3 regions of the Brevibacillus sp. DP1.3A genome follow, and region 2 is predicted to be linked to each of the others. Evidence: riboswitches for the same ligand, from Rfam matches in the RefSeq annotation. Region 2 holds a riboswitch; each other region holds the start of a gene.
What was found. A riboswitch is a leader RNA that binds a small molecule or an ion and turns the genes downstream of it on or off. The one in region 2 is predicted to bind cobalamin.
Positions count from the first base shown of each region.

Region 1: another riboswitch for cobalamin. It lies ahead of cobO (cob(I)yrinic acid a,c-diamide adenosyltransferase); the one in region 2 lies ahead of nrdI (class Ib ribonucleoside-diphosphate reductase assembly flavoprotein NrdI).
Region 3: another riboswitch for cobalamin. It lies ahead of HP399_RS05710 (energy-coupling factor ABC transporter permease); the one in region 2 lies ahead of nrdI (class Ib ribonucleoside-diphosphate reductase assembly flavoprotein NrdI).

Region 1 covers NZ_CP085876.1:5,417,231-5,420,501, forward strand. The annotation lists gene cobU (bifunctional adenosylcobinamide kinase/adenosylcobinamide-phosphate guanylyltransferase) at 1-14, opposite strand, end outside; gene cobD (threonine-phosphate decarboxylase CobD) at 11-1,126, opposite strand; gene cobO (cob(I)yrinic acid a,c-diamide adenosyltransferase) at 1,123-1,671, opposite strand; gene HP399_RS24795 (hypothetical protein) at 1,699-1,878, opposite strand; cobalamin riboswitch at 1,835-2,051, opposite strand; gene HP399_RS24800 (M15 family metallopeptidase) at 2,234-2,926, shown strand; gene HP399_RS24805 (LeuA family protein) at 3,033-3,271, opposite strand, start outside.
Region 2 covers NZ_CP085876.1:3,189,625-3,192,895, forward strand. The annotation lists gene HP399_RS14915 (ACT domain-containing protein) at 1-17, shown strand, start outside; gene HP399_RS14920 (alpha/beta hydrolase) at 49-870, opposite strand; cobalamin riboswitch at 1,041-1,241, shown strand; gene nrdI (class Ib ribonucleoside-diphosphate reductase assembly flavoprotein NrdI) at 1,402-1,761, shown strand; gene nrdE (class 1b ribonucleoside-diphosphate reductase subunit alpha) at 1,748-3,271, shown strand, end outside.
Region 3 covers NZ_CP085876.1:1,265,562-1,268,832, reverse strand. The annotation lists gene cbiQ (cobalt ECF transporter T component CbiQ) at 1-384, opposite strand, end outside; gene HP399_RS05715 (energy-coupling factor ABC transporter substrate-binding protein) at 381-665, opposite strand; gene HP399_RS05710 (energy-coupling factor ABC transporter permease) at 662-1,426, opposite strand; cobalamin riboswitch at 1,568-1,762, opposite strand; gene HP399_RS05705 (quinone-dependent dihydroorotate dehydrogenase) at 1,896-2,987, opposite strand; gene HP399_RS05700 (GerAB/ArcD/ProY family transporter) at 3,139-3,271, shown strand, end outside.

The DNA.
Region 1 (3,271 bases), 2.2 Mb from region 2:
AGCACCAAGCTCATCGCTGTTCACTTCCTTCCGCATGGACCTCGCGAAGCGCTGCCAGAAGTCGTTCATTTTCCTCTCGTCCACGCACTGCGATTCTCACATCATGTGCCGTCAAACCGGGATACATCGCACAGTTGCGGATCAGAACGCCTTTTTTGCCGAGCCGTGCCTGCAATTGTTCAGCTGGCAATCCTGCTGGCGATCGCAGCAACAGAAAGTTTGCTTCCCCCGGCCATACCTGCCAGCCCAACTCACTACGGATACAATCAGTCAAATACGCACGTTCTGCTTTTATGAGCCTGCGCGTCTGTTTCTCGTATGCCTGCTCCTGCAAGCACAGTTCTCCAGCTAAAAGGGCTAGTGCATTCACGCTCCAGCTCACTTGCTTCTGGCGCATCTTCGCAATGACATCTGGATGCGCAATCGCATAACCCAGGCGCAATCCCGGGATCGCGTACATTTTCGTCATCGAACGCATCAAAATCACACGGGGAAAGCGCTCCAGCTGCGTCGCCAATGTATACTGCCGCTCTTCCTCCACAAAATCGAGAAAAGCCTCATCCACGATGAGCCACGTATTGGTCTCTTTCGTCCATTCCGCCATTTGGCGCAGCTCATCCGGTTGATACAGGATTCCGGTTGGATTGTTTGGCGACCCGACAAATACGAGATCAGACTGCGTAAAAAGAGTGTGCAGCTCTTCAGGATCGGGCTTGTACCCGTTCGCTTCCTTCCCGAAACAGCCAATGACGCGAGCACCATACTGCTCGGAAAGTTGCGCGTATTCCGAAAAGCAAGGATACACTACACCAACCGTTTGCGGCGAAAGACCGAGGATAGCCAATGCCATTGCCTCCGCTGCACCATTGGCAGGCAGCAACCATTCTTCCGGCACTTGCAGCCGTTTTGCCAATGCATGACGAAACACACGATGTCCAGGGTCTGGGTAATGCGCTACAGCAGCTAGCGAAGCCAGCAGCATCTCACGAACGCTTGCTGGCATCCCCAGCGGATTAATATTGGCACTGTAATCCAGAAACTGCCCTGGCTCTCGACCAAAGCGCTGCGCTGCGGTCAGCAAGTCTCCACCATGACCGTATGTTTCTATTACACCTGCGCTTGTCAAAACTCTACCCCCAGCACAGCTGGAATCCCTTCATCGTAGTAATGCTTGATTGGCTTCATCTCTGTCACCAAATCTGCGATGTCCAAAATCTCCTGCTTTGCTGCCCGTCCCGTAATCACGAGGTGGATATGACTTGGCCTGTTTTGAATCGCTTCCAAGACATCGGACAATGGCAACACATCGTCAATCGGGAAGCGGTCAATCGCCAATGCATTATTCAGCTCATCCAGAATGACGACATCGTACGCTCCGGAAGAGAGCTTTTCGCTCGCAAACGCCCAAGCTTCTTTCAAAGCCTGACGATGCTCCTCCGGTGTCTTCGTCCATGTGAAGCCAACACCCATTTGCACAATTTCTATGCCCAATTTATCGAAAATAATCTTTTCTCCGTATGTACGCTCCGGCGACTTGATGAATTGAACCATCAGCACCTTTTTTCCGCGCCCTGTCGCCCGCACAGCCAATCCGACTGCTGCCGTCGTTTTTCCTTTGCCGTCTCCCGTGTAAACGAGGGTCAAGCCCCGCTTCTTATCGTTTTTCTCCATCGTAACCACCTCAAAAAGTGATGTATTTTACTCCGTTGTTTCCTCCAAATACTTTCCGAAGCCAACAAAAAAAGCGCTCTGTTTCCCCAGTACGTAAGGAAAAACAAAGCGCGGATAGCCGAAAGCAACAATCCTCACCTCTTCCTTTGACCCGAAGGAAATCAGTGTAAACATAAAAACAGGCAGGTCTCCTGGCTCGAGGATCATCGCTCTTCTTCTCCTTCCCGCTCCCGGATGGGCAGTGGATGGCATGGTGCCTTGAAGAACAGCTACTCTCTTACAGTGGCGGGACCGCGTTGGCTTTTCACCAAACTTCCCTTTTAACCTTGCTCCTGCGAATCGGTTTCGCAAAAACAAGGACCTGTTTCTCTTCCATATGTAAATGTCATTCGTTTCGTTGACAAGCACTTGCTTTAATAATAGCAAAAGCTACCGAGGATTCAAGCAAAAGCTGCCGATTCCTCGCAGGTGTCTATTGGCAGAAAATTTAAGATAATCACCATTTACTTACCTGAAAATTTTCGTTACCCTATTGGCAAACAATCGAAAGTGGTGTGCAGTCATGCTATTTCCTCCGATTCCAAAAATACCAGACATGGTCCTGCCCAGCCCACTGCCGATCAAGGAATGCAGCGAACCGATGATCCCCCTCTCTTCCCTCTGTGAACAAATCACAGTCTATCCAGCCTACTACCACGAGGGCTATGCCGGAACACAGCCAGAAGCCTTTTTGCGAGAAGGGGCAGCACGCAAGCTCGCCATGGCAGCCGCGCAACTGCCTATTGGCTACAAGCTCGTCGTGTTGGACGGCTGGCGCTCGTTCGAGGTACAGGCATCCTTGTATGAACGTTTCCGTGAAGCCTTGCTTTCACAAGGCTGGCAGGAAGGACCCGCGCTCACCGAAGAATTGAGCAAATTCGTCGCTTATCCAACAACAGACCTCTCCAAGCCGTCCCCTCACCTATCCGGTGGCGCAGTCGATCTGACTATCGCAGGACCTGATGGCTGGCTGGAGATGGGGACAGCCTTCGATGACTTCAGTGAAAGGGCTGCAACTCGGCATTATGAAGAACTCGTACAGCCTACACAAAAGGACATCGAGATTCGAGACAATCGCCGACTGCTGTATCATTTGATGACGACTGTCGGATTCGTCAACTATCCGAAAGAATGGTGGCATTTCGAGTATGGGACGCGCACCTGGGGACAAAAAACGCAGCAAGAGCCGATCTATGGCGGGGTTTTGTCGATGTAACCACAAATACTCAAGTATTCAGCCGAAAAAGGCATGAGCCCGGTCGATACCGTACTCATGCCCAGATGGCCGCCCACTCTTCAAACTCAACAAATTCCTGTACCTCTTAGGTCACTGGTATTTCAGAAGATGCTGCTGAAACCAAAAGGCTTTTGTTGTATTCAGGCGACAATACAATATTTGTATAAGTTCCGCGCCCTGACACATAGTGATAGGAATGCTCGACGCCTGCTGGGATAAAAATAGCTGTTGGACTCTCAACAGTCTTCTCTTCTTCACCCAGTTGAACATGACACACCAGACCAGTGCCATCAGGTGCATCTCCCCAAAAGAGGAAGGCACTGT
Region 2 (3,271 bases):
TGTTATCTCTACAGTAAACGAGTCATGATAAACAAAAACTGCCCATTTTTAGCGGGCAGTTTTTTTCGTAGCGAATTTGAGTCCCTGGTTAATTAAGACTGGTAAGACAGACGAATGATTTTCGTCAGCAAATTCTTTAAAGGAAGCCTTGATCTGACCTTTGCCCATGGATGACAATCGTTCGATCATCGCCAGAGATTTTTCTTTGACCAAGAATCGCCCATCGTTTTCCAACTCTCCGATGGTGAGGAGCGCATAGACGTCGAGCTCATCTGTCAGCAGGCCAGGCAATTGACTCTCCTTCGCAAGCAGCACGCTCTCATTCCAGTGGATCGAGGGACTGCCAGCTATATACCGCTGAAAAGCGTGTGGTCTCGACAAAAGTACATGCAAGACAAACAAGCCACCTAGCGAATGTCCAAAAATCGCTTGCTGCGTCCGATCGATAGGGAAGTCGTTTTCGATACTAGGCTTGAGTTCCTCCTCCAAAAAGGTGAGGAACTGCTCCGCTCCCCCCATCTGAGGCCAGTCGGCTCCTTTTGGGTTGCCAGGAAGCTCTGAGGCGGGAACTTCATACGTGTAATCAAAGAAACGAGCAGGATGGTACGGACCGTCCGTTGGATACCCAATCCCGACGACGATAGCAGGATACACGCCAGTTCGTTCAGGGCCACGTGATTGTATCCGTATCGCTTCGGTCATAGTTGCAAAAACAGAGTTACCATCTAGCAAATATATGACGGGAAAGCCTGATTCCGGAGGGGGATCGGCAGGTATACTTACGAAAATGTGATAGTCACGCTCTTGATAAGTCATGATTTTACTGCAAGAACGAGGAATGACGACAGGTTGATAGTCGGTGCTTTTCATGAGGGCTACTCTCCAATCTTTCCATGGCTAACCAACACGCACAAAATCTATTATATGAACGAGAACCAGAGATTGGCAATAGCCGAAAAAGGAGAATAGTTAGTTTTCGAAAAGAGCGCATACTGAGCTTGACTCCTACGATATATTGAGGTAAAGTAAGTTTTACCAACTACATATTGATGCGGTAAGGTGTTTACCAACCCAGATTTGGTAGACTTAATAGGGAAGTCGGTGAGAATCCGACGCGGTCCCGCCACTGTAATGAGAGAGTTCCATTTGCGAAAGAATGCCACTGATCGTGACCGATCGGGAAGGTGAAAATGGAGCGATGATCCAGAGCCAGGAGACCTGCCTAACCGCTTGCACTGTTTAACCTACGGGAGATAGGGAAGTGTTCGAGCGCTCAATTCGCCTTGGCGAATTGCTAGATGGAAGTCATCACGCGCATTCGGCATGTAAACGTCGGATGCGCTTTTACTTTGGCTAAATAACATACATACAGAGTAAAAATAGCAGGATAGGATGAGGGACATGTTAATCGCTTATGATTCAAAAACAGGAAACGTCCGAAGATTCGTCAACAAAATTAATTTGCCACATGTGGAAATTAATCAAGAAATGGTGCTGGACGAGCCGTTCATTTTGATAACATACACGACGGGATTCGGACAAGTGCCGGAGAAGGTGGCGACGTTCCTGAAGCGAAATCATGTCAATCTGCGCGGAGTATCTGCCAGCGGCAACCGCAACTGGGGAACCAGCTTTGCCAAAAGCGCGGATACGATCGCGAGCCTATATGGCGTTCCGGTGATTTCTAAATTTGAACTGTCCGGTACCGGCCGTGACGTGGAACAATTTACGAGTGGGGTGGCAGCAATTGCGGCATATTGAATTGAACAACGAACTGATGCAGCGTGGCAACGACGGATTTTATCAACTGGAAAAGGATCGGGAAGCGGTTGCGGTCTTCATGGAAGAAGTGCAGTCCAACACGATGACTTTTGGCAGTGTCAAAGAACGCATGGACTATTTGATCGAGAATGACTTCTATGAAAACGTCTATGAAACATACACTGTTGAGCAGGTCGATGAAGTTTTCCGTTTGGCCTATGACGCTGATTTTCAATTTGCTTCGTACATGGCTATCTCCAAATTTTATAAAGATTACGCCTTGAAAACGAACGATAAATCGATGTACTTGGAGCAGTATCCAGACCGGGTGGCCGTAGTGGCACTGTCCCTTGGACAAGGTGACTTTGAGCTCGCCAAGCGTTTAACGGTCTCCATGATGGATCAACGCTTGCAGCCGGCGACACCAACCTTCCTGAACGCAGGCAAAAGCCGCCGTGGCGAAATGGTCTCCTGCTTCTTGCTCGAAATGGATGATTCACTGAACTCCATCAACTTTATTTTGGGAACTTGTATGCAGCTATCCAAAATTGGCGGCGGTGTAGCTGTGAACCTGTCCAAGCTTCGCGGACGAGGAGAGCCGATCAAAGGCGTCGAGGGGGCAGCAAAAGGTGTTATGCCCGTTCTCAAGCTGTTGGAGGATGCGTTTTCCTACGCGGATCAAATGGGGCAACGCAAAGGCTCAGGCGCAGCGTACTACAACATCTTCGGCTGGGATATCAACGAGTTTCTCGATTGCAAAAAGATCAATGCCGATGAAAAAGCACGCATCAAAACGTTGTCCATCGGCCTGATCGTACCAAACGTGTTCTACAAGCTGGCTGAGGAAAACAAGCCATTGAATGTGTTTGCTCCGTACTCCGTGTACAAAGAATACGGCGTGCATCTGGATGATATGGACCTCGATGATATGTACGAGGAGCTCTTGGCAAACGATCGCATCAAGAAAAAGACCGTCATGAGCGCACGCGAGATGTTGACCAAAATCGCGATGATTCAAATGGAATCGGGCTATCCGTACATCATGAACAAAACGAATGCGAACGACAACCATGCACTGAAAGATCTCGGTTCGGTGAAAATGTCCAACCTGTGCACGGAAATCTTCCAGTTGCAGGAAACTTCGACGATTACCAATTACGGCGAGATGGATATTATTCGTCGCGATATTAGCTGCAATCTGGCATCGCTCAATATCGTCAACGTGATGGAACGCAAAATGATCCGTGAATCCGTCCACGAAGGAATCGAAGCCATTACATCCGTGAGTGACATGACGCGTGTAGAAAACGCTCCAGGCGTTCAAAAGGCAAACCGTGAGCTGCACTCCGTAGGGCTTGGTGCGATGAACCTGAACGGTTATCTGGCAAAGAATAGAATCGCTTACGAAAGTGAAGAAGCCAAGGATTTCGCTCGTACGTTTTTCATGATGATGAACTTCTACTCCTTGGAAAAAAGCATGGAAATCGCCAAGGAAACAGGCAATACCTTC
Region 3 (3,271 bases), 1.9 Mb from region 2:
TAAGCTCGCCATGGTACGCCAAAATAAAATCCAAACTTTACCAAATGATGACATAGGCACATAGAGCACATACGAACCCAACTCCCATGCTGCCGCGACCTGGACGTGTACTTCTCCTGCTCTCGCCCCTTCTACCAATAGGGCAGGGAGCCCCGCCACGAAAAACGAGAGCGACACGATCATAAAGGCACAATAGATACGGACAGGAATACGGGCATACACCACTACCCATACCGTCATCCAAACAACGACGGCCATCTGCATCCATACATGTCCCACCAAGACGAGTAGTAACAATACACTCGCCAGCAATAACTTATGAGCTGGCGGCAGACGTTTTAGCCTGCTTTGATAAGAAAGTGAATCAAGCTGCAGACCGTTCATTTTTTCCGCTTATCCAACCGACCTTTGTACAAGCCTACAGCGTAGCCAACCACTCCCGCTCCCAACGCCGCCTGCACCGCAAACAATAGACTCTCCGTCTCTCCCCCTGGTGGTTCTATCAGCGGTTGAAACCACGGTTCGTAATTCGGAGCAATTTCCTTAATCGCTTCCTCCGCTACGCCGTCTGCGCCGCCAAATTCCGAATCCTGCACCAGCAACAGCGGGACAATCGCCAATACGATTACCCCCAAGAGTAAAAGCCAGTTCCATCCTTTTTTCACAGCGATTCCTCCCGTTTGAGCAAACGAAGCTGTGTAAGCTCTTTTGCGTTGTAAGATAACAACCAGTTCCAAACAAGGACAGTCAACAGACCTTCACTGATTGCGAGCGGTACTTGCGTGAATGCAAAAATTCCTGCAAATTTGGCAAACGAGGCCAACACTCCGCCAGATTCAGCTGGAAATGCGAGTGCCAGTTGAATCGAAGTCACCACATAGGTAGCGAGGTCAGCCAAAGCAGCCGCCGCAAAAACAGCCAGACGTTGGCTTCCGTTGACCTTCATGATCATCCGATAGATTCCGTATGCCACCAGTGGTCCTACTACAGCCATGGATACAGCATTTGCCCCTAGCGTAGTCAAACCTCCATGTGCCAAAAGCAAAGCTTGAAACAAGAGCACCATGCTCCCTAACACAGACATCGCAAAAGGCCCAAACATAATGGCGCCAAGCCCCGTTCCAGTCGGATGAGAGCTGCTGCCTGTAACCGAAGGTATTTTTAGTGCAGATAAAACAAACGCAAACGCTCCAGCAACGCCAATAAGGAGCTTCATTTCGGGATGTTCTTTTACAATCTTGTTAATCGAGCGAATTCCAAGCATAAAAAATGGCAAGAAGACAGCCCACCAAAATAAGGCCCAGGACAATGGCAAATACCCTTCCATGATGTGCATCGCATGTCCTGTCTCTGGTTCATTGAGCAAAAAATACAGGACAAAGCCCGCGATCATCAGACAAGTCGATACGAGACGATATCGATTCATGTTCATTCCTCCTTCACTGACTTTCGTTCTTTCCTACAAATAAAAAAATCCCATCCATCAATGGACGAGATGTGCACACAAAACAACAGACTGACTATACAGCCTCATTGCCTCGTATTCACCGCTCCTTTCCGCGAAGGTTCTGTGGTGTGGCTACTAGGTAGGTCTCCTGGCTTCCAGATCCATGCGCTCTTTGTCCTTCCCCATACGAAAATGAGTGGTTTCCTTCTCAAAGAGAGCTCCTTGGTTACAGTGGCGGGACCGCTCGGGACTTTCACCCGATTCCCTGTTACCCTTTATGCGTCACATAAAGGCACCTAACGCCGACAATATGCAATTGACAGACAATTCATGTTTGTCCCACATCATTATACCGGATCACTACATAAATCGGAAGAATATAAGCAAAAACGCATAAGCCAATGACCCACTACAAACGGAGCCATCGACCTATGCGTGCTTGTTCTATCTATTCTTTTGCGTCCACGCCAATTACTTCACTAATATGTTTAAAACCATCGCGCTGCATGAGCTTGAGCAGTTTTTTGTTGATTTGCTTGGCAATACCTGGGCCTTGATAAATCATCCCCGTATACACCTGAACGAGACTGGCTCCTGCTCGGATTTTCGCGTAGGCGTCTTCGCCGTTATAAATGCCTCCGACACCAATGATTGGTACCTTGTCTCCTACTTCTTGATAAATCTCCTTTACCCAAGCGGTGGAACGCTCCGTAAGAGGTCTTCCGCTCAAGCCACCAGCTTCCTCGGCAAATCGATGTCCGGAAACCGCCTCGCGTGACAGTGTCGTATTGGTAGCGATAATTCCGGATATGCCTTCTTCAACAGCAGCGTGAACAACATCGCGCATGTGCTCATCCGACATGTCTGGTGCTACTTTCAGCAATATCGGTTTTTTCTTGATGGCACGCGCTTCCATTTCAGTCGCCTTTTCCCTTACTGCACGCACCAAATGACGCAAGCTCTCTGTTTCCTGCAAGTCACGCAGATTCGGGGTATTCGGAGAGCTGATGTTAATGACGATATAGTGACCGTATGCATAGAGCATGTCCATACATTTGCTATAGTCGATGGCCGCCTCTTCATTCGGCGTTACTTTGTTTTTCCCAATGTTAATCCCAATCGGAACATCTGAGTATGCGTAACCGACCAAATGCTGGGAAGCTAAATACGCACCGTGATTGTTGAAGCCCATCCGGTTAATGACAGCTTGATGTTCCGGCAATCGGAACAAACGCGGCTTCGGATTGCCTGGCTGCCCCTGCGGCGTCAACGTCCCGATTTCCACAAACCCAAAACCAAGAGCACCCAACGCATGATAGACTTCTGCATTTTTATCAAAACCGGCTGCAAGTCCGACTGGATTCGGAAACGTCATTCCCCACAGCTTATTCTCCAACCGCTGGTCTTTTACCTGATAGATCATCTTCAGGATGCTTTTGCCTGGAGCAGAATCCTCCACTAGCCTTAAGGCACCAATTGTCTTTTCATGAATCTCTTCCGCATCTTGCTGGAATAGATATTTTCTTATGAGCTGATACATCGGCTGCACTCCTTACTCCGTTTCTACCTTTTTACCTCATAGTAGAATACCATACTTTTTCGGGAGGATGTAACCTTTATACCTGATACATATTTCCAAGCAAGCAGGCAAATCCTAACAACACCACCACGCACAGGGGGATAAGTCTTTCATGAAAGTGGACGGAAAAATCGGGATTGGTCAAGCCATTATGGTGATGATGCTGACGATCGGCATTACGAACCACGTAACCGTCATCCCCCTCGTACTTAGTAAAGCAGGCAGAGATGCTTGGTTGAGCGTGT